Regions from separate parts of the Azospirillum sp. NS33 genome, predicted to be linked through region 3. Evidence: riboswitches for the same ligand, from Rfam matches in the RefSeq annotation. Region 3 holds a riboswitch; each other region holds the start of a gene.
The links. Region 3 has a riboswitch for cobalamin ahead of AC6H2I_RS25650 (DUF4198 domain-containing protein). Riboswitches for the same ligand answer to the same signal wherever they lie in the genome.
Positions count from the first base shown of each region.

Region 1: another riboswitch for cobalamin. It lies ahead of bluB (5,6-dimethylbenzimidazole synthase); the one in region 3 lies ahead of AC6H2I_RS25650 (DUF4198 domain-containing protein).
Region 2: another riboswitch for cobalamin. It lies ahead of AC6H2I_RS03430 (TonB-dependent receptor plug domain-containing protein); the one in region 3 lies ahead of AC6H2I_RS25650 (DUF4198 domain-containing protein).

Region 1 covers NZ_BAAKJB010000010.1:135,176-137,369, forward strand. The annotation lists gene AC6H2I_RS11465 (DUF6134 family protein) at 100-756, shown strand; cobalamin riboswitch at 812-963, shown strand; gene bluB (5,6-dimethylbenzimidazole synthase) at 1,025-1,756, shown strand; gene parE (DNA topoisomerase IV subunit B) at 1,782-2,194, opposite strand, start outside.
Region 2 covers NZ_BAAKJB010000002.1:176,398-178,591, reverse strand. The annotation lists gene AC6H2I_RS03430 (TonB-dependent receptor plug domain-containing protein) at 1-1,158, opposite strand, end outside; cobalamin riboswitch at 1,291-1,486, opposite strand; gene AC6H2I_RS03425 (Na/Pi cotransporter family protein) at 1,721-2,194, shown strand, end outside.
Region 3 covers NZ_BAAKJB010000039.1:21,622-23,815, forward strand. The annotation lists gene AC6H2I_RS25650 (DUF4198 domain-containing protein) at 1-742, opposite strand, end outside; cobalamin riboswitch at 909-1,126, opposite strand; gene AC6H2I_RS25655 (nickel/cobalt transporter) at 1,166-2,119, opposite strand; gene AC6H2I_RS25660 (DUF1007 family protein) at 2,116-2,194, opposite strand, start outside.

The DNA.
Region 1 (2,194 bases), on a different contig from region 3:
GGCCGCACGGCAAGGCCCAGCCCGCGCGACGCGTGATGATGGGACGAACCGGCGGCCCCGCTGTTGAGGGTCGATCCAACCGCCACGAGGGAGAGGGCCATGCTGACGCTGGACCGTCGGGCGCTGCTCGCCGGGGCGACCGGCGCCACCATCCTGGCCGGCGGCCTCGGACGGGGGTGGGCCCAGGGCGGGACGATGCCGCCCGCCGGACCGCTCCGCTTCGCCATCCGCGTCAACGGCGACGAGGCCGGCCACCACACGCTGCGGTTCGTCCCCACCGCCGACGGCTTCGATGCGCTGGGCTCCACCCGGATCCGGGTGAAGGTGGCGTTCATCACCGCCTACCGCTTCTCCCAGGAGACCGAGGAGCGCTGGGTGGGTGGGCGCTGGGTGCGCTACCGCAGCAGCGGCGAGGAGAACGGCGACGCCTATCGGGTCGAGGCCCGCAACACCGCGGACGGCGTCCTGCTGAACGGCCGGCCGGTCGCGGCCGGCGTGATGCCGGCCAGCTTCTGGAACCCGGGCGTGCTCGACAGCCCGCGGGTGATCGACCCGGTGAAGGGCACGGTGGTGACGCAGTCGGTGCGCCGCCGCGGCCGCGACCCGGTCACCCTGGACGGCCGCCGGATCGCCGCCACCGCCTACGCCGTCGACAACTTCCTGGATGGAACCATCTGGTACGCCGCGGACGGCCGGTGGCTGCGCGCCGACTTCGACAAGCGGGGCCACGCCGTGGAATACCGGCGCACCGCGTGAGCGGTCGCGGCGGCCTCTGGCGCCGCCGGGCGTCCCGTGCCACCATGGCGCCGCGCCAGGTGCCCGCGGCTTGCGGGAGAATCGGGAAGGCGGTGGGAATCCGCCACGTGCCCAACGCTGTGATGGGGACCGTCCGGACACGCGCCACTGGCCAGCGGCCGGGAAGGCGTCCGGACGGGACGATCCTCAGTCAGAAGACCGGCCTGGACGCATCAGGGCCCCGCCCCGGACAGGCGGCGGCCCCTTTTGCCTCCAGGAAGGGGACACCATGGACGCCCGCTCCACCACCGGCACCCGGTCCGACGACGAGGTGCCGGACGACGCGTTCTCAGCGGCCGAGCGCGACGCCGTCTACAAATGCATCCACCGCCGCCGCGACGTCCGCGGCCAGTTCCAGCCCGATCCCATCCCCGACGACGCGCTGGCCCGCATCCTCGCCGCCGCCCACCACGCCCCGTCGGTCGGGTTCATGCAGCCCTGGGACTTCATCGTGGTGCGCGACCCGGCGGTGCGGGCCCGGGTGAAGGACGCCTTCGATCGCGCCAACGGCGAGGCCGCCGACCTCTTCGAGGGGGAGCGGCAGCGGCGCTACCGCGCCCTGAAGCTGCAGGGCATCGTCGAGGCGCCGGTGGGGATCTGCGTCACCTGCGACCGCGACCGCCGGGGCGCCGTGGTCCTGGGCCGCACCCACCAGCCGGAGATGGACCTCTACAGCGCGGTGTGCGCGGTGCAGAACCTCTGGCTGGCGGCGCGGGCCGAGAACATCGGGGTGGGCTGGGTCAGCATCCTGCGCCCCGACGACCTGCGCGAGGCCCTGGGCATCCCGCCGGCGATCCGGCCGATCGCCTATCTCTGCGTCGGCCGCGTCTCCCATTTCCACGACCGGCCGGAGCTGGAAAGCGCCGGCTGGCAGGAGCGCACGCCGTTGCGCGACGTCGTCTGGTTCGACCGGTGGCGGGGCCCGGCCGAGGACGATCCGTTGCTCGACCACCTGCGGTGAGGCGGCGGTCGCGCCCCGCGCGTCCCTACACGTCGATGTCGTCGGCCTGCACGAACCTGGCGTGCTCCTGGATGTAGCGGAAGCGCAGCTCCGGACGCCGCCCCATCAGGCTCTCCACGAGGCCGCGGGTCATCGCGGCCTCGTCCTCCTCCAGCGGGTCGGCGGCGTTGGGCACGACGACCCGCAGCAGGGTGCGCCGGGTCGGGTCCATGGTGGTTTCCCGCAGCTGGGCCGGCATCATCTCGCCGAGGCCCTTGAACCGGCTGATCTCGGTCTTGCGGCCCTTGAACTCACGCCCCATCAGCTCCTCCTTGTGGGCGTCGTCGCGGGCGTAGAGGGACTTGGTGCCGGCGCTGATGCGGTAGAGCGGCGGCATCGCCAGGTAGAGGTGGCCCTGCTGGATCAGCCCGGCCATCTCGCGGTAGAAGAAGGTCATCA
Region 2 (2,194 bases), on a different contig from region 3:
GGCGTCCCACAGCTCGAACAGGTACTGGCCGTAGACGGCGTCGGTGGCGATGGTGTCGTCGACGCCGACGATTCGCAGCCCGGCGCTTTCGCTGACGATGCGCGCACTCTCCTCCTCGTGGAGGGCGCCGACGGTCATCACGTCGCCGCCGTCGAAGCGGTAGTTGCCACGGTACTCCACGGTCCAGCGCCGGCCGCTGTAGTCGCTGTGGGGCGTGTAGCCGCTGGGCTCGTCGAAGGTGCGGTCGGTGGCGCTGCCCGACACGGTGACGACGTTCTCCAGCCGGCCGTCCAGCAGGAACACCGTGTTGTCGACCTTGCCGTAGCGCAGGGTCTTGTCCTTCACGTTGGGCCGGTCGGCGCTGACGTCGTCATAGTCGCCGCGCAGGTCGAACACGCCGGCAGCGGCCTCGACCGACCAGATGTCCGTGAGATCGGCCCGGAAGCGCCCGGTGACCGCCCGGTCGCGGGCGCCGTCCGCCTCGTCGCCGGCGGGGTAGCTGGAGAAGCCGTCGGTGCCCAGGGTGGTGGCGTTCACGGCGAAGCCGAACCGCTCACCGCCACCCTGCGCGCCGGCCGACAGGCGCCACGTGTTGTAGCTGCCCAGCTCGGCCAGCCCACTGACCGAAAGCGGCCCGCGGCCGTCGGTGGTGACGACGCTGATGACGCCGCCCATGGCGTCGTTGCCGTAGAGCGCGCTCTGCGGGCCGCGCAGCACCTCGACCCGCTCGATGCCGGTCACGGCGATGGCGTCGAAGTCGAACTCGCCGTTGGCGTTGGCCGGATCGTTCACCAGCACGCCGTCGATCAGCACCTGGGTCTGCGCCGATTCGGCGCCGCGCAGCCGCACGGTGGCGGTGCTGCCGATGCCGCCGTTGCGCGACAGGCTGACCCCCGGGACGCCCTGCAGGGCGTCGAACAGCTCCGGCTTGCCACCGGCGTCGAAGGCGCTGCCGGGAATGACGGTGACGGAACTGCCCACCTTGTCCGGATCGGTGGCCAGACGGGTGGCGCTGACCACCAGGGTGGGAACGACGACGGTGGCGGCGGACGGCGCCGCCTGCTGGGCGGCGGCCGGCGCCGTGGCGAGCAGCGCGAGGGCGCTCACCCCGGCGAAGCGGAGCGGCCGGCAGGCGGAGGAAGCGGCACGATGCGTCATGAAACAGGAATCCTGGCACGGTTTGGCAGGGCCGGGACAGGGCCGACGGCCACCCTCCCGGGTGGCGCCACCGCACAACGGTCCGCTCGGCGCGGAGATTCCCGTCCCATCGGAACCTCCCGTCCGACGGTCGCGTGACGCTCTTCGACGGCAGGTCTCCTGGCTTGCGCGTCGTCGCTCCCCGCCGCCTTCCCAGTTTCCCAGTGGCGTCGTGGCGGGGCGCTCTGCGCTTACAGTTGCGGGCACAGCCGCGGAGTCGCCCCGTCGAGGGGCTCACCGCGTTCCCTTTTCATCCGCTCTCGCGGAAACCGTCGGACCGAGCTTTAGCGCACGAAGGCCGGTCTTGCCAAGGGTGGTCCTGCCGCAGCACCGATGGAGGGCGGGGGCGGTCCGTGCTAAGCCGGTTTCACCGGATCGGGCCACGGGCCCGGCCCGGTGACACCTGCGGACTCCATGGTTTTGCAGGTTTGCCGAACCCGCCCCTGGGCGGGGCAAGTGCGGGCAACCTGTTTGGGGCTGCCCCTGCGGCAACCAGGATCGCGGCAACCGGGGAAGGCGAGCGATGGCGTACGACGTGTGGTCCGGGCTGCTGGGCGGCCTCGCCCTCTTCGTCCTCGGGTTGGACCTGATGACGCGGGCCCTCAAGACGGTCGCCGGCGACAGCCTGCGCGACCTGCTGGGGCGCCTGACGGCGAACCGCTTCGCCGCGCTGCTCACCGGCGCGGGGGTGACGGCGGTGCTCAACTCGTCCTCCGTCACCACAGTGCTGCTGGTGGGGTTCATCTCCGCCGGGTTCATGACGACGGCGCAGGCGGTCGGCGTCGTCCTCGGCGCCAACATCGGCTCGACCATGACGGCCCAGATCATCGCCTTCGACATCGGCGCGCTGTCCCTGCCGGTGGTTGCGGCCGGCGTTCTGGTGGCGCTGGCCGGGCGGCGGCGGCGCACCCGCGATCTCGGGTTGTGCGCCCTGGGCGTCGGGCTGGTGTTCTACGGCATGGCGGTGATGGGCGATGCCATGCGGCCGCTGCGCGGC
Region 3 (2,194 bases):
TGCCGGCGTGTTCCGTCGCCGGGCCGACGCCCAGCGCGGCGAAGCCCCAGAAGCCGGCCCTGGGGATGCCGAAGGTGAACACGCCGTCCGCGCCGGTGACGACGACCACCGCGCCGCCGGGCATCGGCGCGGCCTTCGGCGCGGTCGGCGCGTTGGTCGCCATGTCGGGCTCGGCCGCCATGTATTCGATCTCGATCTCGGCGCCGGCCACCGGCTTGCCGTCGGCGAGCACCCGCCCGGTGAAGGTCGACCCGGCGATGACGTTGGTCGGCTTGATCATCGGCACGATCTCGGTGGCCAGCCCCACCGGCTCCTGCCAGTCCGTGGGAATCCCGCCCTTGTTGAGGAACGACTTGGTGATCTGCTGGATGTAGATGTCCTCGCTCGGCTCGTAGTAGGGCGCGGGGACCAGCGCCAGCACGTAGTCACCGTTCAGCTTGACCGGCACCGTGGCGTCGTAGGCCTTGGCGGCGTTCCCGGCGCCCGTGAAGGTGATCGGCTTGAGGCGGTCCATCAGGTCGGTCCGTTCGCCCTTGTGGACCAGGACGAAGGAGTCCGGCACACCCATGTCCATGACGTGGCCGTTCTCGAAGGGGTGCCAGAAGATGAGCTTGAGCGGCACGTCGCCGGGCCGGGCCAGGTGGACGTCGGGCGTGTAGATGAGCTGGAAATGCGCGTGCGCGGCGCTGCCACCGGCCAGGACGGCGGCGGCGGCGGAAACGGCAAGGAACAGGCGGGTCACGGGTCGATCTCCCAAGACGATGCGGTGGCCCGCCGGCAAGGCGGCGGGACCGGTGCGGGAGACGCAAAAGGGGAACCGGCGGCGGCCCGGCGCACGAAGGGGCGCGTCGAGCCACAGCCCACAACGCTCACCCCGGCGTCCAGGCGGAAACGGTCGCGGCGCCGACGGGCCACGGCCGGTGAGGGCAGGTTTCCTGGCTCGCGGCTCGGGCGCCCGCGGCCCGCCTTCCCGGTTTCCCAGTGGCATGGATGGCCTCGGACTCGCCGCTTACAGTTGCGGGGGCAGCCCCGGCATTGACAGGGACGGCGCGTCGACGCGCCGCGGTCCTGCCGCACCGGATTCCCTCTGGTTCCCTTGCGGGAAACCCTCACGGCCGGCAGCATACGACAGATTGTCGCGCCGTCAAAACCACAAACGCCGTGGTCAGCGGAAGGGCGCGGGCTGGGCCGTCAGCGACGCGGCCAGCAGGAGGGCGCCGATCGCCAGCAGGGCGGTCCCCGCCAGCAGCGTCATGCCCGTTTCGACGCGCCCGACCCAGCGCGCGTCGCCGGCCGTGGCGGCCAGGGCGAGGCGGCGCGAGCCGACCGCCAGCACCGCCAGCGCCGACACGGTGATCGCCGTCCCCACCGCCATGGCCAGGGTCGCCGCCACACCGGCGGCGAAGAACCCGATGGCCTGGGCGAAGGCCAGGACCACCAGGGCGCCGCTGCACGGGCGCACCCCCACCGAAACCACCACCGCCGCGGCACGCCGCCACCCCTGTCCGGCCCCGGCCGGCGGCGCCACGGCGTGACCGCAGCCCGGGCCACCGGAATGGTCGTGGTGATGGTCGTGATCATGGTGGCTGTGGCCGCAGACGTGGCCGAGGGCGCCGTGGCGCGGGCGCCGCAGGGCCGACCAGACCATCGCCGCGCCGAGCGCCGCGGTGAGGCCGTAGCCGAGCCGTTCCAGGATCTCCGCCACCGGCCGCGCCTCGCGTCCCGCGGCGCCCAGGACGAAGACCACCATGCCGACCACGACCACCGCGGTGGCGGCCTGCGCCAGCGACGCCGCCCAGGCCAGCGCCAGGCCGCGCCGCAGCCGCCGCCCGTCGGCCAGGACATAGGCGGCGATCACCGCCTTGCCGTGGCCCGGCCCGGCGGCGTGGACCACGCCGTAGGCGAAGGACGCGGCGGCCAGCCCGCCCGCGGCCACCATCCCCTCGTCGCGGACGGCGCGCAGCGCGGCAACCAGGGCGCGGTGCAGATCGCCCTGCCAGTGGCGCAGCCAGGCCGCCGCCTGCGCCCAGACGGCGCCCGGCTCCAGGGCGGCGACGGCGGCACCCAGCAGCAGGACGAGACCCAGACCGACGGCGACGGCCCGCCCCCGGCCGGTCACGGGCGGTCCCCGCAGGACAGCACGATCCAGTCGGCGAAGGCCGCACCCAGGCTGTCCTCCGGCTGCGCCGGGTCG